DNA from 3 places in the Paenibacillus sp. B2(2019) genome. Region 2 is predicted to be linked to each of the others. Evidence: predicted binding sites of a transcription regulator. Region 2 holds the regulator's gene; each other region holds the start of a gene.

Region 1 (7,996 bases), on a different contig from region 2:
GCGCTTGAGAGTCAAATACCGGATATCGCAAATTATCGTTTTGATTCTCAAGAAAGTGAAGTTGGGAAGTTCGTGCTTCACCCGCTAGTTCAGAATCAGTGGTCGCTATTCCGAGTTAGGTTAGAGTTGATTAATAGTGATCAGAAGATTGTAGCTTTCCGCTCACCTAAGATTGAGATAGGGGCAAGCAGTAGCGATAAGGAACAGAAGGTACTGCCGGCATCGCAAGCGCTTAGCAGTTTGATTGAAAAATATTTTCCGGCAGACTCCGTAGTAAAGGAGATTGAGCTTGGTTATTATGGTGAGTTGTTCAACTCCGAAAGTCAGGTAGCGTCGCCAATGTGGCGGTTCATGCTGGAGAACGGCAATGCCTATTATGTGGATGCTATAAGTGCGGACATCATCAGTCCGAAGACAACAGATTAGAAGGAGTAAGGAAAATGGGGATTTCATTTACAGTACTGTCCAGTGGTTCTACCGGAAATGTAACGGTGGTTCGGAACGGGGAGACAACACTTATGATTGACGCGGGACTAAGTGCCAAGCGGATCGATGAGCTGTTGGCCATGCGCGAGCTAACGGGTAATGATATAGACGGGATTCTAGTCACACACGAGCATTCCGATCATATTAAAGGACTCGGGGCAATGGCCCGTAAATACGATCTTCCGATTTATGCGAACACCAATACCTGGGGAGCCATTGAAAAAGGCATTGGAAAAATACCCGACTATAACCGAATCATTATGGAGTCGGGACAGCATAGGGATTTTGGTAGTCTGCGTGTAGAATCGTTTGCAATTTCTCATGATGCGGCGGAGCCGGTGGGTTACAATTTTTATGATGGAAAAGAAAAACTGTGTGTAGCTACAGATCTGGGATATGTTAGCGACAAGGTAAGAGATGCGATTTCAGAGGCGGACGTATTGGTGCTGGAGGCGAATCATGATATTGAAATGCTGAGGATGGGACGTTATCCGTGGAATACGAAACGACGTATACTTGGCGATATGGGTCACCTTTCTAATGAAGCAGCCGGAGCAGCACTAAGTGAAATTCTCACAGGACGGACTAAACGTACCTATTTAGCGCATTTAAGCCGGGATCATAATATGATGGATTTGGCTAAAATGTCGGTACGTTGCGCAATGGAGGATCGGGGCTGTTTCTTTAAAGATAGTGAGTTTAAGCTTTGCGATACGTATTATGACCAACCTACGCCATGGGATAAGTTGAGCCAGTTGTCATAAGCTGATCAAGCTCGGCAGTCTTTCGTTCTAATTCTTGGCGGGAGATCAGGCCTTTATCGATCATCAATTCGATCATAGCACTGAAGGCAAGGGTCATATGGTAGTGTTCATCCTTCAAATCGCCAAGCTTACCGATAAACTCCACCAGATCCATACTTGTGGAAAAAGAATTCATAATTATACCTCCTTATGTAGTAAAAGCAGAACTCGAGTTGTAAAAAATTCGCAGGCTTTTTACCTCAGGAAAATCACGAATTGAGGGTTGCCTGTGATACAATTATAGACGTGATAAGCAAACTCTAAATTTATGGAACCTTTCTATTAGTGTAGTCTTTTAAGTTGCAAAATATTCCTAGTAGAGAAGATATATTGAAAGATTCTAAAATTCTTTCGATTAACTGAAACTATTGTGTGGTTAATGGATAAAGTGAAACTTTTTAGTGATTGTTGGAGTCTAAAGGATGCAGAGGTATATGCTTGGAACGTGATTGCTAGAGGTTCAGGTTTTTAGATACTGTGAACGGTTGGCAATAGAAGGGGGAGATTTTCGGTGGGATTGTTTGATGACGATTTCTATTCAACTAAAGTATCACGGTCCAGAGGGGATGAAGCATCAAAGGGATCATTTGCTAACCGCAAGCATTCTGTGCGAAGATCGCGCAAGGGCTTATCCACTTGGCAAATATCCGCCGTCTGCTCCTTAATCAGTGCTGTGGTGGCAGTGTTTTTATTCAGTATGCTTACTGGACAAATGAGTCACGAAACTGCCCCGAAGTCGGTAGTAACAACTGGGGAGGTTGCCCCAAGCAGAGATCCGTTTGACCGTATCATTCAAGCCGCTGCTACGGTTCGTCCTGCAGTAGTAAGTATTATCAACCATAAAGAAGATAATAAAGAATTGAACATTCTGGATGAGTCAGCATTAGGCTCTGGAGTGATTTATAAAAAGGTAGATAATAAAGCATTTATCATTACTAATAACCATGTCATCGAAGACTCTAGCAATCTTGAGGTCGTAACAGTAGATGGCGAGACACGTAAAGCTACACTTGTTGGAACGGATAAAGTGAGTGACATCGCGGTGCTTTCTATTGATGCCAAGGGTATCAATACAATCGCAGAGCTCGGGGATTCCTCGAAGCTTCGTCTAGGTGAAACGGTCATTGCCATCGGAAACCCGTTGGGACTTGGTGACACATTGACTTCAGGTATTGTCAGCTATACTGAACGGAAGGTTCCCGTATCCTTGAATCAGGACGGCGTATATGATTGGGAGCAAGAGGTCATTCAGACCGATGCGGCAATTAATGAAGGCAATAGCGGCGGGGCGCTTGTGGATCTGGATGGTAAAGTCATCGGTATTAACACGATGAAAATCTCCGATGCAGGTGTAGAAGGGCTGGGTTTTGCTATTCCAGCTAACCATGTGATAGATACCGCTAATGAACTGGCTGAGAAAGGGCGGATTGCCCGTTCCTACTTAGGCGTATATTCGGTAGATTTAAACAATCCTTACATTCCTCTCGCAGAGGACCAACGCAAGGAGCTGAACCTACCGAACAATGTTAAGGATGGGGTTGTCGTTCTGGATGCTGTTGGACCTGCACAAGAAGCGGGAATACAGTTCAATGATGTAATTACGAAATTTAATGATGAACCTATTACATCCACGCTTTCCCTTCGCAAGTATTTATATAATCAGACGAAGATTGGTGAGGATCTGAAGATTACCTATTATCGAAATGGGAAAGTCAATCAGACTACAGTAAAACTTCTTGAAAAACCAGAGGAATAATATGCTGGAAGTCGGCATATAATGATATAGCAGTAATGACAAGTAGAGCGGACTACCCCTTCGGTTGAGAAGGTAGAGCTTCCTGAAATAGCGATACTCTGTATCGCTATCGGGGATCTATTTCTTCTAAAGTTTTGATAAATATGGCAATTATAAGCTGATTTAATCAATTTTGGGCTGACTGGCAACCCTTACATTGGAAGGTGATACTTATTAGGGTAGAAACGGATATATACGGATGCCAGCTTGCCTTTGCTAATCAGGTGTGGTAATATGATATCAATCATACATTTAGTCCCTAATTTTCGCATTGAAAAGGGCTGTTATATTCGGTAATACAACCTTTTTCAATGTGTGAATTTTTTCTTTGTTTGAAGATAAAAAGAACATATTAATTTAAATTTGTGGAGGTAACACACATGCAAACAGGTACAGTTAAATGGTTCAACGCAGAAAAAGGATTCGGATTTATCGAAGTTGAAGGCGGAAGCGACGTATTCGTTCACTTCAGCGCAATCACTGGCGACGGCTTCAAAACTTTGGACGAAGGCCAACGCGTTGAATTCAACGTTGTTCAAGGCAACCGTGGACCACAAGCCGAAAACGTTGTAAAACTGTAATAATAGAAGAAACCGTCCCAGCTTGTGAAAGTTGGGACGGTCTTTTTATATCTAGTTAGTCACTATTGACTTACAGGATGGGAGGAACGGCAATGAACTACCGGAAGAAACCTTTGGAAGAAATACCGGAAGAAAATACCGCGATTTGGGCGTGTACCAATGATGGATGCAACGGATGGATGAGGGATAATTTCGCATTTGAACATGCGCCTTCTTGCCGTCTATGTGACTCTCCAATGGTTCGCAGCACGAAGATGCTACCACAATTGCTTAATTCGAATGGCGATCTCAAATCGCTGAAGAAGGGTATTTCCATTACCTAACCAATGCCTTTATGAGTCAAGCTTGTTATAGAGCAGTGAACAACTTCAAGACGGTTAAACCGTCTTATTTTTTTTGCTTTTTTTAAGGTAAATTGTGATTTTTGTCACAAATCATTTGAATTTCACCGTTAAAAGTACCTCTTTGTGTGACATTTATCACAAAATGACGTCTAAATTTTTGACACAATATAATTAACGAAAAGGGGAGAAGGAAGGGAAAAATATGGATACAGTAATGCTGTCGCGTATACAATTTGCGTCGACGACAATATTCCACTATTTCTTTGTACCGGTATCAATCGGACTAGCGCTCTTGATTGCGATCATGGAGACCATGTACGTTAGAAAAGGCAATGAAGAGTACAAAAGAATGGCACAGTTCTGGGGAAAGCTGTTTCTCATCAACTTTGCAGTAGGGGTAGTTACAGGTATTTTGCAGGAATTTCAGTTCGGGATGAACTGGTCTGATTATTCACGTTTTGTGGGTGATGTATTCGGGGCTCCACTTGCAGTCGAAGCATTGGCAGCTTTTTTTCTGGAGTCTACTTTTATTGGCATCTGGATATTCGGCTGGGACAAAGTGTCCAAAAGAGTGCACTTGTTATCCATCTGGCTAGTAGCTTTCGGTACGATGTTATCCGCTTTCTGGATTCTAGCAGCGAACTCCTTTATGCAGCATCCTGTGGGATTTGAGATAAATAATGGACGGGCAGAAATGAATGATTTCTTCGCGCTCATTACGAACGGACAATTGCTGGTTGAATTCCCGCACACGGTTCTTGCTGCGTATGCAACAGGCGCCTTCCTCGTAACGGGTATTAGTGCGTATAAGATATTGAAGAAACAAGATGTATCTTTCTTTAAGAAATCTTTTCAAATTGCAGCAATCGTAGGTATCATTTCTTCTATTGGTGTAGCCGTGGCAGGCCATGCGCAAGCACAGTATTTGGTTGAGACTCAACCTATGAAGATGGCGGCTTCCGAAGGACTGTGGGGTAAGAGTGGTGACCCGGCACCTTGGACCGTATGGGCAAACATTGATCCTGAGAAGCAAGAAAGTACTGGAGAATTTCAAATTCCGTATATGCTGAGCTTCCTTTCATACAGTAAATTTTCCGGTGAAGTTAAAGGTATGCTTGAGCTGCAAGCTGAGTATGAGCAAACCTATGGCCCCGGTGACTATATCCCGCCTGTACGTACGACATTCTGGAGTTTCCGGATCATGGTTCTAGCAGGAACATTGATGATTGTACTGGGTATGTACGCAATGTATTTAATGTGGCGCAAAAAGATGGACCGTCCAAACACTTGGTTTATGCGGTTTATGTTATGGGGACTATTGCTTCCTCCAATCGCGAATACAGCGGGTTGGGTCATGACCGAATTCGGGCGTCAGCCATGGACAGTATTCGGACTGATGACAACGGAAGACAGTGTATCGCCTAATATTACGAGTGGTCAGGTTCTATTCTCTGTTATTTCTTTTACAGCGATTTACGCCATTCTCGGATTAGTTCTAATTGGTTTGTTTATGAAAGTGATTAAAAAAGGTCCTTATGCGATGGATAACGATCACGGGGATTCGCATGATCCATATAACGAGGAGGGCGCCCAATGATGTCTCTTAATGAATTGTGGTTTGTGCTCATTGCAGTTCTGTTTATAGGGTTCTTCTTCCTGGAGGGTTTCGATTTCGGCGTAGGGATGGAAACACAAATTCTCGCTAAGAATGATACAGAGCGCCGGATTCTGATTAACTCGATCGGACCCTTCTGGGATGGAAATGAGGTATGGCTAATTACAGCCGCGGGTGCAATGTTTGCGGCTTTCCCTGAGTGGTATGCAACATTATTTAGTGGATTTTACATTCCCTTTGTCTTTGCTTTATTAGCTTTGATTGCACGTGGTGTTGCTTTTGAATTTAGAGGTAAACGGGATTCCGTAGCTTGGAAAAAAACTTGGGATGTGTGTATCTTTTTCGGCAGCTTCCTCCCACCGTTCCTCCTTGCTGTGGTGTTCGCCAGCTTCATCAAAGGTTTGCCGATTGATGGGGATATGCAAATGTACGCAAGTTTTACAGATATCGTAAATGTGTATACCGTAGTAGCTGGTGTGACTGTTGTCCTTCTTTGTTTGGTACATGGTCTCATGTTCACAACGTTGCGTACAGTGGGAGATCTACAGGCTCGCGCTCGAAAAATGGCGCAAAGATTGCTTTTGCCACTTGGGGCCTTATTGCTTGCTTTCGTGGTAATGACTTATTATATGACTGATATTTTCGAACAACGTGGTTTAGTTCTTATGATTATAGTAGTGCTGGGAATTATCGCGTTCATATTATCGGGTTATTTCATGACGAAGAAGAAGGATGGCTATGCTTTTGGTATGACAGGAGCGGTAATAGCATTGTCCGTAACTTCTATCTTTGTAGGATTGTTCCCACGTGTTATGATTAGTTCAATCGATCAAGCCTTTAATTTGACAATCACCAATGCGGCTTCGGGACATTACTCTTTAAAGGTAATGACGATTGTGGCACTGACCATCCTTCCATTCGTATTGGGATATCAAATTTGGAGTTACTTTGTCTTTCATAAACGCGTTCACGAGAAGGAGCATCTTGAATACTAATGGATAAAAATTTGCTTGGGTATAAAGGAGTTAAGCCGGTATTTCTGATCGTTGGCCTCCTTACCCTGGTGCAAAGCATGTCCATACTTCTGCTGGCCAAATGGCTGGCAGAAGTCATCTCTGCGCTATTTGCAGGAGAACCTCTGAAGGAACAATGGGCTACTTCGCTATTGTTCCTTCTTGCATTTCTAGTGCGCCATGCTTGCGCCATGCTGATGAGCCGTATCTCTTACCGCTTTGCGGAAGCAACGGGCAGCAACATGCGGAGGGAAATGATGGATAAGCTCTTCCAGCTTGGACCCAGAATGGTGGGCGGGCGTGGAACCGGGGATCTTGTCACACTTGTGCTGGAAGGCGTAACAAAGTTCCGCACATATTTAGAAGCGATTATCCCTAGAATGGTAGGGATGTCAATTACACCGATTTTGGTACTTATTTATATCTACAAGATGGATACCGCGAGTGGGATAATTCTAACGATCACCATGCCGATTATTATTGTTTTTATGATCTTGATCGGGATGACGGCTCGCAAGCAGATGGACCGTCAGCTGAAATCTTATCGCACCTTATCTAATCATTTCGTAGACTCCCTCCGTGGGCTAGAAACGCTGAAATTTCTGGGCCGCAGTCGTAGTCATAGCACGAGTATTGCCACCGTTAGCGATCGATATCGCTCGGCGACGATGCGTACACTGCGAGTGGCCTTTTTATCTTCGTTCGCGCTAGACTTCTTTACGATGTTATCCGTTGCTTCCGTCGCGGTAAGTCTCGGCCTGCGTCTGGTCAACGATCAGATGACCCTTGTTACGGGTTTAACCATTCTGATCTTGGCACCGGAATATTTTTTGCCTGTACGATTGGTAGGTTCGGATTTCCATGCTACTCTCGATGGTAAGGAAGCCGCTGAGGCAATGAAGAGCATTATAGATCAGGATGAAGTGAAAGCTGAAGTAGTAGGTTTTAATGGTGACCAAGCATTGAAATCAGCATCTAAAACATCAGAAGAGATATTCACTTGGCATAAAAATAGCACACTTATATTAAATGATGTCAGTGTGAAATACGAGGAAGCTGGTCTTTCTTCGCTGGAAGCGGTGAACCTGCAATTTAAAGGAGCAAGCAAAATTGGGATTATCGGAGAGAGTGGGGCCGGTAAATCTACACTAGTCGATATCTTGGGTGGTTTCTTACACCCTACTTCAGGAAGTATCACAGTAAACGGTACAACGGTTAGCGCATTAACGGATGAGGCTTGGCGAAAGCAGACCTCGTATATCCCGCAGCGCCCTTATATTTTTAGTGGTACATTGGCTGAAAATATTCGCTTCTATTACCCTGAAGCTTCTATGGAAGCTGTGGCTGCAGCTGTGAAAG
Region 2 (7,996 bases):
ATGTCCGGAAGATCGGCTTTTATAAGGCTACGCATTTTCGCTTCAGAGGTTCCTTTACTTAGTTCTTCAGCATATACTGCGTCGGTTCCTTCAGCAAACTTCCCGTCTACAGTAAAACGTACCCAAACCATCAACTCGGTCCCGGCTTCATTCTTCCCTGTTAAGACCCAGTACACCGCATTTTCATCCCACACGGATTTCTGCGCTTTGGTTACCTCTGTCAGACCAGCACTGGTTTTAGCGACATCCTTAGCGATATCTCGCTCGTTCCATTGATCTTTCATAATATAAGCATAGAACTGGATAAGTCCGAACAGAAGGAGCAGAATCAGAACTGACCCCAGGAGGATCCATTTTTTCCTTTTCTTCAAGGTACAGCTCCCTTTCTAGTAATATATCTTTTTTGATTATATAACACACCTGTGTGTTTATCCAAAGTTTCATATCCAATTCAATGATCTATTATCAGAAACACAAAAGGCTGTAACTTTGCAATCGCAGAAAGTCACAGCCTTTCAGTTATTCGTTATGATCTTAGACTATCGTTTAAGCAGTCCATCAAATGATTCTTGCGCCTTACGACGGATTGTTTCCTCATCTAGCGTTACACATTCTCCATGTTTTACAACCTGTTTACCATTCACCCATACATGCTCAACGTCCTTGGCGCTGGCAGAGTATACAGCATGAGACAACAGATCTGTGTGTGGTAGCAAATGCGGCTGGTCTATATCAATCGCGATAAAGTCCGCTTTCATGCCAACAGCGAGTCTACCCACATCATTTAAAAAGATAGACTTTGCGCCATACTCTGTAGCTATACGCAGCGCTTCCGGAGCTGGAACAGCCGTCGGATCACCACTTACACCTTTATGGATGAGAGCTGCAAGACGCATCTCTTCAAACATATCCAGGTTATTATTGCTTGCCGCACCATCTGTACCCAGTGACACCTTCACACCAGCCTTTAGAAGATCCGTCACCCGAGCCACTCCACTAGCCAGTTTCAGATTACTTCCTGGGTTATGAGACACGCCTACATCATGACGAGCCAGTATCTCGATCTCTTCATCATTCAAATGAACACCATGTGCAACAATAGACGGACGTGTGAACATTCCAAGCTTCTCTAAATGCGCTACAGGCCGAAGTCCGTAATCCACCACATTCTGCTCCACTTCGCGTTTGGTCTCGGACATATGGGTATGCATCGGTAAATCCAAATCATGTGCCGCTTGTACAAACTTAACAAAGAAGTCCGGTGGGCAAGTATATGGGGCGTGTGGCGAGATCATCGTCGTAATTCTGCCGTCAGCCTTACCATGCCAATTTCGTGCAAAAGAAATCGCTTCCGCAAGCTTGTGATTTTGCAATTCCTCTGGGCATAATCCGATTACGCCTCTCATCAGTACGGAACGGATGCCTGATAATTCGACTACCTCTGCTACTCGGTCCATATGATCATACATATCCAAGAAGGTTGTAGTACCACCTTTTAGCATTTCCAGTACCGACAAGGAGGTTCCCCAGTATACATCTTCTCCAGTGAATTTCGCTTCCATTGGCCACATCTTCTCTTGAAGCCACACCTGAAGTGCTAAATCATCTCCATAACCACGAAGCAATGACATTGCCGCATGGCCATGTGTGTTTACCAGACCTGGCATTAACAGCAGACGACTGCCATCAACAACTTGCACATCATCTTCCATTAAAGGCTCTTCTTTTCCTATGTAAGTGATCAAATCATCTTCAATAGTCATGTATCCGCTCAGAACCGGCTCATCCGTTCCCGGAATAAGAAAACGCCCGCCCTTAATAATCGTTTTACTGCTCTTCATTTCCGGTTTCTTCCTTTCCGTCTTTCAAATAATAAGCAAGGCTTTGCAAATCCGTTGTAAAATCGGCAGCATGAACCCGGATATTCGATGGTGTTTTTAGAATCACTGGTGCAAAATTCAAAATCGCCTCAATGCCAGACTCAATGAGAATATCTGCTACATTCTGCGCTTCTGAATCAGGCACAGTAATTATCCCAATTCGAATACCTTGCTCACGAACCGTCTGACCAAGCTCCTCCATCGGTTGAACGGTAAGAGAGTTGATTTTCCGCCCTACCTTAGGTGCATAGGAGTCAAATATAGCGGTAATCTTCATAGTATCTTTCAGATAAGCATTGTAATTAGATAATGCATGTCCAAGGTTACCGGCTCCTACTAAAGCCACATTCAATTGTTGATCCAGCTTCAGAATATGACGGATTTTTTCAATAAGATAAGTTACGTCATACCCGATACCTTTTCTACCAAAGTCTCCAAAATAAGCTAAATCTTTACGAATTTGAGCAGGATTTAAATCAAGTTTTTGTCCTAGTTCTTGTGAGGAAACGGTTAATATTTCACGTTTCTGGAGATCATTCAAGAAACGCAAGTACACAGGAAGTCTGCGAACAACGGCTTCTGATATTTTATCCGATTTCATAATTTACCTCCTAATTTAAGTGATATTCTGTTCAAATCCTATCGAAATATCTGCACCTCGTCTCAAGGAAGAGCGGTATTCTTATACCGCCCTTCCTTGTAGAGTGATTAATAAGATCGATGACGTTCTTTTCAAGAAACGCCTCCGTCTTCCAACCACTCCGCTATACGAGGAACCATTTGATCCGTAAGCATATGCTCCATTTTCGGGCCAGGCAACGAATAGAGGAAATACTTCCCATAGTGAGATTCGATCACCCTTGTGTCATACACAATAACAATACCCCGATCTTGCGCTGTCCGTACCAGCCTCCCAAATCCTTGCTTGAAGCGAATAACCGCCTGAGGAACAGACAACTTCATGAACGGATTCTTTTTCTGGGCTTGTAATAACTCAGACTTCGCTTCCGCTAGGGGGTGGTTTGGCGGTTGAAATGGGAGCCTCACGATGGCCAAGCATGTTAATGCTTCACCTGGAATATCTACACCCTCCCAAAAGCTGCTTGTTCCTAACAGTACAGAAGCTGCACTGTCCTGAAAACGGCGGATCAGCTTGCTACGGCTGCCCCCCTCCACGCCTTGACCTAGCACCGTGATCTCTTGTGAGGCTAGAGCCTCTTTCAGAGGATCGTAAACCTGGCGTAGCATCTTGTAAGAAGTAAACAGGACAAGCATCCGCCCACGTGTTGTAATAGCTGCTTCTGCTAGTGACTGTACGAGTGTATCGACAAATCGTGCATCGCCTACACTCCCCTTCACACTAGGGAAATCCCGCGGAATAACTAACAGCGCCTGCTCCCGATACTTAAAGGGAGAAGGCAGGAGTGATGTCATCAGACGTCCCTCTTCCGCAGCTTCATTAAGTCCGAGATTATCAATCATAAACTGGAAAGATTTATCGACAGAGAGTGTCGCCGAAGTTAGCACGATACTTTTCTTCTTGTCGAAAAACAGCTCCTTAAGCTGAGTACTAACATCAACAGGAACGGCATACAACTGTAGCGATTTACTGCGATAATTTCCATTCGCCTCCAGCCAATATACTACATTCTCATCATTTAATCCCATAAAAAACCGTACTTGCTCACGTATAGAAGCTAAATCCTTAAATAAGCCGCTAATATCGGTAACTAGACTATCTGAGGAAGATTGACCTTCTTGATCTCGCATCTCATTAAGCATTTTATCACCTTTACGGATAATTTCGCTTAATGTCAGATTCATAGTATTCTCTAAAGCAACCAATTCATCCCAATCTTTCGGTTTACGGGTAGGAAGTAGCCGCATGACTAACTGGCCGGCTTCTCCCGCCGCTGCATCGCTACGTTCCGGCAAGAGGCTGAATAGTTTATCACTAAGCAGATCCCAGGTTTCTTTTACGGTAAGCAGGTCCGGATAGATTCTATCGATCACTCCGCTCCATTCAGAAGCTTCCTCACTGCCTGATGACTGAAGCATTTGGCGAAGTGTAGGAAGTTGGCCATTTCGACTATCCTTATAAAGACGCGATAGTGTATGTGCCACCGTGAAATGTTTCATATGCATGCCTAAATGCTTGCCAGCCACGTCCTCCAGATGATGGGCTTCATCTATTACAAGATGTTCATAAGCCGGAAGTAGTTGATGCCCAGCCTTAACATCTGCGAAAAGCTTAGAGTGGTTCGTAATAACCACGTCTGCAATACCAGCTTCATGCTTAGCCCGATGATAATAACACTTACGGAACCAAGGACACGAGCGACCCAGACAAGAATCGGTATCGCTTGCCACCGTCTCCCAAAAATCTCCGCCACGTCCACTTAGATTGAGCTCTTCGTCATCTCCTGATTCACTTTGTGTCAGCCAAACGATCATCTGAGCCGCAGTAAGCGCATCTTCCCTCGGACTTATAAAGTCTTTTTTATTAATTTTATGTTCGAACTTACGAAGACACAAATAATGCCCTCTGCCCTTAAAAATTGCAGCTTTAAATGGAAAAGGAACTACCTGCGTTAACAAAGGAATATCACGCTCACGCAATTGATCCTGCAGATTAATAGTATGAGTGCTGACCATGACTTTTTCATTAGTGCGTACGCTTTGGTATATGGCAGGCAATAAATAACCAAGGGATTTACCGGTTCCTGTCCCTGCTTCGATCAATAGATGCTTGTCTTCGGCAAGTGCCGTCATCACCTCATTGATCATAATATCCTGAGCTTCTCGGCTTTCATACTGTGGCAAAGTTTCTTTAAGTCGTTTCGTTACTTCATCCATATAATCTGTAAAAGATAAATTGTGTAGTGGATTCTCAGCATGCTCGTCTCGAGGTGGAGCTAATTCATTCCAGTCTCCTACAGCAAGCGCTAATTGACGATAGAAAGTCAGATCACCTTCGGGCTGAAGCGTCTCCGCTTCCCGTTCACGCAGCAGACCATCAAAATACCAACCCAGATCACTATCCTCTTCCGTAAACAGCTCACAGAGTCTCTGAATCGTCAGCAGAGGCAAATCGTAGAGCTCCTCCAGACATTTCAGCAATACAAGAGCAGTTGCGAGTGCATCACTGTCTGCCTGATGCGGACGATCATGCGTCACTCCAAAATGTGCACTAACTGATCCTAGTTGATAGGATGTGAGGGAAGGAAAGCAGATTTTCAGAAAATCAATCGTATCTAAAATCCGCCCTTGAAATGGTAAATACCCACATCGGTCTAAAGCATTTTGCAAAAAATGGAAGTCAAATGCGACATTATGCCCTACAAGCACAACATCATCCAAGAGTGGGACAAGCTCCATCATCATCTCATCCAGCTCAGGTGCATCCTTTACATCATCGTCGGTAATCCCCGTTAGACCAGTTATAAAAGGAGGTATCGGCGTTCCGGGCTTGACGTAGGAACCATATACCCGGGAGATGGACCGGTCTTCTTCTATAATTGCAAGGCCAACCTGGATAATTTCACCCACGGATTGGGTTCCCGTTGTTTCAAAATCAAGCACGGCAAATTTCATTATAATTCTATTCCCTTTCAATTGAGACTCTTAATCAGCATAACAGAAGTTGCGAAAAAAGGCGATGCACACCACTGGTTCAGGGGATGCATCGCTTGAATGAAAATGCGGAATAATAAACCGTAAACGTAATAATTTACAATAATGAAACAAGCTGATTTCCGAAATGAAGCTTACCTCCTCGGCGGCGGCAAACCTCCAAATTAACGGTTGGTTCAGGAAGTGCCGGGTCAAGTTGCAAAGAAAGGCCAAACAGCTCCTGCGCTTCATTGAAACGTTCTTGAGAGGCCCTGATGCAACCTAAAGCGTTATAAACCATTGCCTTCAGCTTGGTTTCCCGTATCAAACCGAGCATATGGTTCAGATGATTCCAAGCAGCTTCCCCCTCCCCTTCCTGCAGGTAAGAGATGGCTAAATATAATCGAGCAGCCAAGCTATCCGGATATTGCACAATAACTTCCTTAAACTGTTCAATACATTTCCCATACATCAGCAGCTTATAATACCCCTGACCTCTAACAAAAGTATCCATGCACAGCTCGGGTGCTTCCTGTTCTGGCACTTCCTCTTCAACCACAGTCGTAAAATCTACACTTTCACGAAAGTGACTTAGCTTCTCTGCAAAGGCCAGCCATTCATCCATCACTTTATCACTAAGTCGATGCAGCATATTATAATTGCATAAAAGCTCATTCCGGCGGGCACCCTCCGCTGTAGGGTAATCTGTAACGATCTCCTGAAGCACCTTGTTCATTTCAGCAAACAAATGTTGAAACATGGGCTATCCCCCCTTACTGAAGATGAAATCAGTTCAGCTTGCCTGACTTCATTTTCTGCGAGAACGGGGTCTTTCATCCCTGCCATTCATTACATGGCGTAAGTCCATAATTTAAGCGATTGTAGCATGCAATTCATGATCAGCCAGCTTCACTGGTCTGTTGTTCTCATCCACGAATACCACCGTTGGCTTATGCGACTCCAGTTCTTCCGAAGACAACATCGCATACGAAATAATAATTACTGTATCTCCCGGTTGAACAAGACGTGCAGCTGCACCATTTAGGCAGATCACACCACTGCCGCGAGGCCCTGGAATAACATAGGTTTCTAACCGTGAACCATTATTGTTGTCCACGATCTGCACTTTTTCATTCTCAAGAATATCTGCCGCTTCCATTAAGTTCTCATCAATGGTAATACTTCCCACATAATTCAAATTCGCTTCTGTCACCGTCGCGCGGTGAATTTTGGATTTCATCATATGTCTAAACAAGAGCGGCAACCTCCTTTGGAATAAATACATTATTGTCAATTAATCGCGTTCTGCCAAACTTCACGGCAAGCGCTATAATAATTTCCCCATTTACATCCGTTAATAAAACTTCGTTCTCTAAGCCTTCCAGATTAGGGAAAGTCAGTAATTCCGCATAATCAATGACCGCCAAAGGAGAGCTGGAAATAACCGAGGTCAACAATTCCCGCACTTCAGCAACGGTTGTTACTTTTCCTTCTTCAATAGACTGACGTGCTTCACGCAAGGAACGAGATAACACCAGTGCTTGAGAACGTTCCTCTGGAGATAAGAATACGTTACGCGAGCTAAGTGCAAGTCCATCTCCTTCACGAACGATAGGGCAAGGTACAATTTCAACATTCATATTCAAATCAGATACCATTCTGCGGAGCACAGCTACTTGCTGAGCATCCTTTAGCCCGAAGAAAGCATAATCTGGCTGCACGATATTGAATAGTTTATTAACAACTGTTGTTACGCCATTAAAATGCCCTGGACGCGAAGCCCCACAAAGTCGAGTGGTAAGCTCTGATACCGAGACAGTAGTCCGGGTAGGCTGCGGATACATTTCTTCCACACTGGGGATAAATACAATATCGACACCTTCGCGTTCCGCAAGCTCCAAATCACGCTCTTCATCGCGCGGATAGGAATCATAATCCTCATTCGGTCCGAACTGCAGCGGGTTCACAAATATGCTCATAACGACCGTGTTGCTCATTTCTCCTGCCCGCCGAAGCAGACTGGCATGTCCTTCATGCAGGTATCCCATGGTTGGAACAAACCCAATCGGGGTATGCCCACCTTGTCTCATATATTCCAAAGCTTCGCGCAGTTGCTTAATGCTTCTGACGACTCTCATCTTATTCCCCATCCTTTCCGGCACCGCCGTATAAAGATTCCAGAACGGTTTCATCTGCTTTAAAAACATGACCTTCATCTGGGTACGAGCGATCCTTCACTTCTTGCACATATTGGCTGATACCCTCACGAATCAGGCTACCCACATCCGCGTAGGTTTTGACAAAACGTTTCTCACGGTAGGGTGAGGCATAACGCAACAAATCATGGAAAACCAATACCTGTCCATCACAATAACGACCTGCACCAATCCCAATGGTCGGAATGCTCAGTGCCTCAGAAATTGCTTGTGCTACTTCTTCTGTCACCAGCTCCAGTACCACTGCAAAAGCACCTGCTGCTTCAAGGGCCTTAGCTTCATCCATCA
Region 3 (7,996 bases), 260 kb from region 2:
GCTACTGCGCTTGGCATGTTAATGTTCATTGTCCTAGGTGGTTTGGGCATTTTACAGTTCAAGCTTAACAAGGAGGACTACTAAGATGAAAAGCGCAGATAGAGGAATTCTTTCAGAACACGATTTGAAAAAAACAAGTAATAAGATTGTTTATGGGTTGATGTGCGTAGTCATTTTGGTTATGGTTTTTAGCATGCTGTACCCGATTTGTATGACGTTATTCAACGGGTTGAAGTCGAATCAAGAGGTGAATTCATTCCCGCCGCATTTTTTTCCTCAGGAATGGCACTTCAGCAACCTTAAAGACGCGATGAACTACATTGATCTACCCATGTTCCTTAGAAACACCATTTATATCTTTTTAGGGAATATGGTCGTGACGCTTGTCGTATTGGGAATGTCAGCTTTTAGTATTTCTCGTATGAATGTTCCTTACAAAAGAGCTATTTACTTCTTCTTCCTGATGACATTGTTTATTCCGGCGACCAGTTACATGATCCCGAACTTTGTCAATTTGAAGGAGCTCGGATTGCTGAATCAGTATGCGGCTTTCTGGTTGCCAGCGGGAGCGAACACGTTCTACTTTCTATTGTTAAAGAACTTTTTTGACGGGATTCATCCAGAAATCTTTGAAGCAGCACGAATTGATGGGGCCTCTGAGCCGAGAAGCTTTTTCTCCATTGCCGTGCCATTATCCATTCCGATTTTTGCTACATTAGCGATCTTTATCTTTTCTACTGCATGGAATGACTGGTTCTGGCCATCTCTGGTTATGCACAGTGAAGAGAAATATACGCTTGCGACAGCCATTTATAAATACGTTATTAATGTGAAAGCACTCAATACTAATATTAAATTTGCAATCCTGTTTATAGTATCCTTGCCTCCAATCATTGTCTTCTTGATTTTCCAGAAATTCATTATGCGCGGGGTTGCTTTGTCGGCAGTGAAAGGATAAGCAATTATCGACGAATTTATCCACGGATCGTAAACATGCACATGAAAGGAATATAAATACACCTCGTTTGTAAACGGTTTCTAATTTATGATCGATATGTAAGATAATTATGAATTGAAAAGGGGAGTTTCAATGCGTAAGTACTCTAGCGTTCTACTAAGCGTACTTGTAGCCGGATCGATGCTATCTGCTTGCAGCGGCAACAATAACGGAAACACAGCGGGGAACAAAGGCGGGGAAGCATCTGCTGCGCCAACAAATGCGGTAACGGATAACACAGCAGCCGCTATGGATGCGCCAGTGGATGACATTACTCAAAGAAAAGTGACGATCAAGATTCACTATCCAACACCTGACCTGACTGAAATAAGAGCACAGGAAGACGACAAAATCAAACGTTTCCAAGAGGTATATCCGAACGTAGAAATTGTTAAAGACGACTGGCAGTACAATGTAAGTGAAATCGGAATTAAAATGGCTGCGAATGAAGCACCAACCTTCTTTAATACTTTTGCTACAGAAGCTAAATTCCTGGTTGAAAAGGGCTGGGTTGCTGACATCACAGATTTATGGAACAAATATGAATTTAAAGATCAAATTAACACCGTGCTTCAAAATCAATTTATCATCGACGGCAAAGTTTTCGGAGTAACACAAAAAGGTTATGTAACAACCACTATGATCAACAAAAAAATGCTGGATGAAAAAGGCGTAGCCATTCCGCCTATGGATTGGACTTGGGATGATATGCTGAATACGGCTAAAGGTGTAGCTGATGCCAAAAAAGGGATTTCCGGTATTGCTCCAATGGGTAAGGGGAACGAAGCAGGTTGGAACTGGACCAATTTCCTATTTGAAGCTGGCGGAGAGATTCAAAAGATTGAAGGCGGTAAGGTTATAGCTACATTTAATTCCGATGCTGGCGTTAAAGCACTGGATTTCTACAAGAAACTTAGATGGGAAGCTAACGCGATTCCTCAGGACTGGGCACTTGGTTGGGGCGATGCTGTAGGTGCGTTCCAACAAAGTCGTACAGCAATGGTAATGGCCGGGTCTGATGGCGTTATCGAGCAAGCGTTGAACCAAGGTGGACTGAAACCTGAGGATGTGCTTACGTATCCTATGCCAGCTATGGAAAAAGGCGGAAAGCACACAGGGGTACTTGGTGGTGACTATCTAGTAATTAATCCAAATGCTACGCCAGATGAACAAGAAATGGCATTCCGCTACATTACTTTTGATTATTTCTCTGACAAAGGTTTGGAAGCACTGGATGCAATTCTTCAACAACGTACAACCGATGGCAAATACTTTATCCCGCCACTCTTAGACTACTACTCAGCTGATTCTGAGTTTGGTAAGAAGACCAAAGCGGTTTATGACAAGTACACAAATGTATACCAATATAGCCCTGACATTATGGGACTTTTGGATGGTAAACCTGAAGCTCAATACAACACACAGGACTATTACGCAACCATGTCCAATGTTATTCAAGAGCTGTTCTCCAAAAAAGGAACGGATTCCAAGAGCCAGTTAGAAGCAGCAGCTAAAACAGTGCAAGAGAAATTCTTTGATACGATTAAAGCGGAATAGTCTAATGCAAAAACCGGCCCCTTTGGGGTCGGTTTTTTGTTGTGAAGATTTATAAATTTATAAATCTTCAGAAATAGTGATAATCAATTGGAAATTATTACAGTGTAGGAAAATCGTAATTGACTGTGATGAAGAGAATATATTTTTGTGTACTGATTTTAGATATATGGAATAAAAAGGAGCTGAAATTTTGCTTATTAAAGTATAATTCTAAGATTTAAAGGGTTTTATAGCACATAAAATGGTAAAAAGACTATAATATGATCGAATGAAAGCGCTTTGAAAACAAATCAAAAAAACTTTATACTTTGTGAAAGATTTCACTATACAAGGTGGAAATCATGTGATAAGATAAATGTGTAGAGAAAAACAACTAAAAATTGACAGGAGGACGAGGGAGATGGCAGTTAAGAACGAAGTCGCCGCCCAAGTTAAACAAGTTACCGCTGAAGAGTATATTCAGAATTTAGTGGATAAAGCAAAAAAAGCGCATGAGGCGTTCATGGCGCTAGACCAAGAGCAAGTTGACACAATCGTTCATGCAATGGCGTTGGCTGGACTCGACAAACATATGTACCTCGCAAAATTGGCCGTAGAAGAAACTGGACGCGGCGTATACGAAGACAAAATTACGAAGAACATCTTCTCAACTGAATATATCTGGCACGGAATTAAATACGATAAAACAGTAGGCGTTATTGAAGACAACGCTTATGATAGCTTCCAAAAAATTGCTGAACCCGTCGGAATTGTTATGGGTATCACACCGGTAACCAACCCTACATCCACCACGATGTTTAAAGCGTTGATTTCGATTAAGACACGGAACCCTATTATATTCGGTTTCCACCCATCTGCGCAAGAGTGTAGTGCAGCTGCTGCAAAAATTCTTCATGATGCTGCCGTGAAAGCTGGCGCTCCTGAGAACTGTATCCAATGGATTGAAATGCCAACAATGGACAAGACAAACGCATTGATGAACAACCCAGACGTTGCTCTTATCTTGGCAACTGGTGGTTCTGCAATGGTAAAAGCAGCTTACAGCTGTGGTAAACCAGCACTTGGCGTAGGCCCTGGTAACGTACCTGCTTTCATTGAAAAGAGCGCGGATATTGATCAAGCCGTAACGGACATCATTCTTTCTAAAACATTTGATAATGGTATGATCTGTGCTTCCGAGCAAGCTGTTATTATCGAAGAACCAATCTTCGATCAAGTGAAGAAAAAGATGATTGCTAATGGCTGCTACTTTGTGAATAAAGAAGAAGCTGCCAAACTGACTAGTGGAGCAATGAATGTAGATAAATGTGCGGTTAACCCAGCAATCGTAGGTCAATCCGCAGTGAAGATTGCTGAAATGTGTGGCATTCAAGTCCCTGCCGGCACAAAGATTCTGGTAGCAGAACTTGAAGGTGTAGGCACTAAATATCCACTTTCCGCTGAAAAATTAAGCCCGGTTCTTGCTTGCTACAAAGTTAAGAATGCAGATCAAGGTATCGAACGCGCAGCTCAAATTGTTGAATTTGGTGGTATGGGACATAGCTCGGCTATCCACTCCAACAATGAAGAAGTAATCATGAAGTTCTCTAACCGTCTGCAAACAGGACGTATTCTCGTTAACTCGCCTTCCACACATGGTGCGATCGGCGATATCTATAACACTAATATCCCTTCGTTGACTCTGGGCTGCGGTTCTTATGGACGTAACTCCGTGTCGCAAAACGTTACAGCAATCAATTTGATCAACGTGAAAAGGGTGAATCGTCGTACCGTGAATATGCAATGGTTTAAAGTACCTGACAAGATCTATTTCGAAAAAGGCGCTACTCAGTACCTGACCAAAATGCCTGATATCACACGTGTCGCAATTATCACTGACCCAATGATGGTTAAGCTTGGATATGTTGAAAGAGTTGAACATTACCTGCGTCAACGTCAAACTCCTGTAGCTATCGAAGTGTTCTCTGAAGTTGAACCAGATCCATCGACAACTACAGTTGAAAAAGGTACTGCAATGATGAACAGATTCCAACCGGACTGCATTATCGCACTTGGCGGCGGCTCCCCAATGGATGCTGCAAAAGGAATGTGGTTATTCTATGAACATCCAGACGCAGACTTTAATGGTCTGAAACAAAAATTCATGGATATCCGTAAACGGGTATACAAATTCCCTAAACTTGGTAACAAAGCTAAGTTTGTAGCGATTCCAACTACTTCGGGTACAGGTTCGGAAGTAACATCTTTCGCAGTTATTACCGATAAAACAACTGAACAGCACACTAAATATCCTTTGGCTGACTACGAGTTAACTCCAGATGTGGCTATCATTGATCCAGAGTTCGTATACAGCTTGCCAAAAACTGCTGTTGCTGATACAGGTATGGACGTATTGACACATGCTATCGAAGCTTATGTATCAGTTATGGCGAGTGACTACACTGATGGTCTAGCTATTAAAGCGATCCAACTGGTATTCCAATACCTTGAAAAATCGGCGCTGGAAGGCGACAGAGTAGCACGTGAGAAAATGCATAACGCATCAACACTTGCTGGTATGGCCTTTGCCAATGCATTCTTGGGTATTAACCACAGTTTGGCGCATAAATGGGGCGGACAGTACCACACTGCTCACGGTCGTACTAACGCGATCCTTATGCCACACGTTATCCGTTACAATGCTAAAAAACCTACGAAGTTCGCTTCGTTCCCTAAATATTCGCACTTCGTAGCTGATGAGCGTTATGCTGAAATTGCCCGTATTCTGGGATTGCCAGCTCGCACAACTGAAGAAGGTGTAACTAGCCTGATCAATGCTATTCGCGATATGAATAAAAAATTGGGCATCGAAGAATCGTTCCAACAACTGGGCTTTGATCCTAAGGACTTCGAATCCCGTGTAGATTACTTGGCTGACCGTGCGTTTGAAGATCAATGTACAACTGCCAATCCTAAGCTGCCACTGGTATCTGAGCTTGCTGATGTATACCGTAATGCGTTCTACGGAAGATTTGATAATTAATAAGTGGTTAAATAGAGAATAGGATAGTTGTGGACTTAGATAAAGGTGACAAATATCACTCGAAAGGTGATATTTGTCACAGTGTTTTTATAGAAAATAAACTAGAATGTTTATATAAACAACGGTCCCACATATGAAATGTTGATTGTGAAATTTGGAACAACCACATCTTTTTGGGGATCACGAGACACGGGATCAACCTTCAAGCCCGCGATCTCTACAAATATAATAAATATAGATGGAGGGATTTAGCATGTCGGTGATTGAAAAAGAAGTAAATGAAGTGAAATCCGGTTGGAGAAGTTTTACAAAAGGTAAATGGTCCAAGAAAGTTGACGTTAACAACTTTATCGCTAGTAACATTAAGCCTTATGAAGGTAACGAAGAGTTCCTCGTAGGTCCTACTAGTAACACAACTGAACTATGGAAGATTATTTCCCAACTGAGCAAGGAAGAAAGAGAAAGAGGCGGCGTATGGGATGTTTCCCTAGATACTGTCTCCACAATCACTTCACATGCTCCAGGCTACATTGACAAGGACAAGGAACAAATTGTAGGCGTGCAGACTGACGCTCCTTTCAGACGTTCCATCCAGCCGTTCGGCGGGATCAAGATGATGGTTGATGCTACGAAGGCTTATGGCTTCGAGCTTCCACAAAACATCGTTGACATGTTCACGAACATTCGCAAAACGCATAACCAAGGCGTATTTGATGCATATACACCAGACATGAGAGCAGTACGTAAATCCGGCGTTATCACAGGTCTTCCTGATGCTTACGGCCGTGGACGTATTATCGGCGACTACCGCCGCATTGCTCTGTACGGTATTGATTTCTTGATTAAAGACAAAAAGCAACAACTAGCTGAGCTTGAAGTTGACTCCATGACAGAAGAAGTAATTCGTTTACGTGAAGAGCTGTCCGAGCAAATTCGTGCACTGGGCGAATTGAAAGAAATGGCAGCTGCTCACGGCATGGATATTTCCAAACCAGCGATGAACTTCAAAGAAGCTACTCAATGGGTATACTTTGGATATCTGGCAGCAGTTAAAGAACAAAATGGTGCAGCGATGTCCCTGGGACGTGTTTCTTCCTTCCTAGACATCTATGCAGAACGCGATATTGAAGAAGGCACTTTGACTGAAGAACAAGTCCAAGAAATTGTCGATCATTTCGTAATGAAACTGCGTATCGTGAAATTCTTGCGTACACCTGACTATAATGACTTGTTCTCTGGCGACCCTACGTGGGTAACTGAATCCATCGGTGGTATGGCTGAAGATGGAACCACTCGTGTTACCAAGAACAGCTTCCGTTTCCTGAACACCCTGTACAACTTGGGTCCAGCTCCGGAACCAAACTTAACTGTACTTTGGTCCGAAAGATTGCCTGAAGGCTTCAAAAAATATTGTGCTAAGGTTTCTATCGAAACTAGTGCAATTCAGTATGAAAATGACGATCTAATGCGTCCATACTGGGGTGAAGATTATGCGATTGCATGCTGCGTATCTCCAATGCGTATCGGTAAACAAATGCAGTTCTTCGGCGCTCGTGCCAACCTGGCAAAAGCTTTGCTGTATGCTATTAATGGTGGTAAAGACGAAAAATCCGGAGCACAAGTTGGACCGGAATTCCCAGCTATCACTTCTGAATATCTAGATTATGACGAAGTAATGAAACGCTTCAAACCGATGATGGAGTGGTTGGCTAAGACTTATGTTAACACTTTGAACATCATTCACTATATGCATGACAAATATTCTTACGAACGTATCGAAATGGCACTGCATGATCGCGACATTCTGCGTACAATGGCTTGCGGTATCGCTGGTCTGTCCGTTGCAGCTGACTCCCTGAGTGCTATTAAATACGCGAAAGTTAAACCAATTCGTAACGAACAAGGTATTGCTATTGACTTCGAAACCGAAGGCGAATTCCCTTGCTACGGTAACAATGACGATGCTGTAGACAGCATCGCAGTAGAATTGGTTGAAACCTTCATGACAATGATCCGTAAAAACAAAACATATCGTGATGCTGTACCGACTCAATCGGTATTGACCATTACTTCGAATGTAGTGTACGGTAAGAAGACAGGTACAACACCTGACGGACGTAAAAAAGGCGAACCATTCGCACCAGGTGCTAACCCAATGCACGGACGCGACAAGAAAGGTGCTCTGGCTTCACTGAACTCTGTAGCCAAACTGCCTTACTCCGATGCACAAGATGGTATCTCCAATACGTTCTCTATCGTACCTAAGGCACTAGGTAAAGACGATGAATCCTGTAAGTCTAACCTGGTACACATGATGGACGGATACTTCCATAATAACGCTCAGCATTTGAACGTTAACGTATTTAACCGTGAACAGCTGATGGACGCTATGGATCACCCAGAGAACTATCCACAATTGA

What was found. The regulator Rex, encoded in region 2, represses fermentation and respiration genes when NADH is low (regulators of the CRP and FNR family bind a similar motif). The targets are predictions, from matches to a motif close to TTGTGAAATATTTCACAA.
Region 1: a site for Rex is predicted at 4,081-4,098, ahead of PAENI_RS08290 (cytochrome ubiquinol oxidase subunit I). Genes of this name have one in related genera too.
Region 3: a site for Rex is predicted at 2,863-2,880, ahead of adhE (bifunctional acetaldehyde-CoA/alcohol dehydrogenase). Genes of this name have one in related genera too.

The regions. Positions count from the first base shown of each region.
Region 1 covers NZ_VTZR01000010.1:49,698-57,693, forward strand. Annotated here, with positions in the region: gene yycI (two-component system regulatory protein YycI) at 1-426, shown strand, start outside; gene PAENI_RS08265 (MBL fold metallo-hydrolase) at 441-1,250, shown strand; gene PAENI_RS08270 (hypothetical protein) at 1,216-1,425, opposite strand; gene PAENI_RS08275 (S1C family serine protease) at 1,801-3,045, shown strand; gene PAENI_RS08280 (cold-shock protein) at 3,465-3,665, shown strand; gene PAENI_RS08285 (cold-shock protein) at 3,758-3,988, shown strand; gene PAENI_RS08290 (cytochrome ubiquinol oxidase subunit I) at 4,212-5,606, shown strand; gene cydB (cytochrome d ubiquinol oxidase subunit II) at 5,603-6,619, shown strand; gene cydD (thiol reductant ABC exporter subunit CydD) at 6,619-7,996, shown strand, end outside.
Region 2 covers NZ_VTZR01000024.1:451,527-459,522, reverse strand. Annotated here, with positions in the region: gene PAENI_RS23390 (cell wall elongation regulator TseB-like domain-containing protein) at 1-371, opposite strand, end outside; gene PAENI_RS23385 (amidohydrolase) at 540-1,841, opposite strand; gene PAENI_RS23380 (redox-sensing transcriptional repressor Rex) at 1,828-2,481, opposite strand; gene dinG (ATP-dependent DNA helicase DinG) at 2,613-5,474, opposite strand; gene PAENI_RS23370 (tetratricopeptide repeat protein) at 5,611-6,252, opposite strand; gene panD (aspartate 1-decarboxylase) at 6,364-6,747, opposite strand; gene panC (pantoate--beta-alanine ligase) at 6,740-7,630, opposite strand; gene panB (3-methyl-2-oxobutanoate hydroxymethyltransferase) at 7,632-7,996, opposite strand, start outside.
Region 3 covers NZ_VTZR01000024.1:194,185-202,180, forward strand. Annotated here, with positions in the region: gene PAENI_RS22130 (carbohydrate ABC transporter permease) at 1-84, shown strand, start outside; gene PAENI_RS22135 (carbohydrate ABC transporter permease) at 86-958, shown strand; gene PAENI_RS22140 (ABC transporter substrate-binding protein) at 1,091-2,554, shown strand; gene adhE (bifunctional acetaldehyde-CoA/alcohol dehydrogenase) at 2,955-5,576, shown strand; gene pflB (formate C-acetyltransferase) at 5,830-7,996, shown strand, end outside.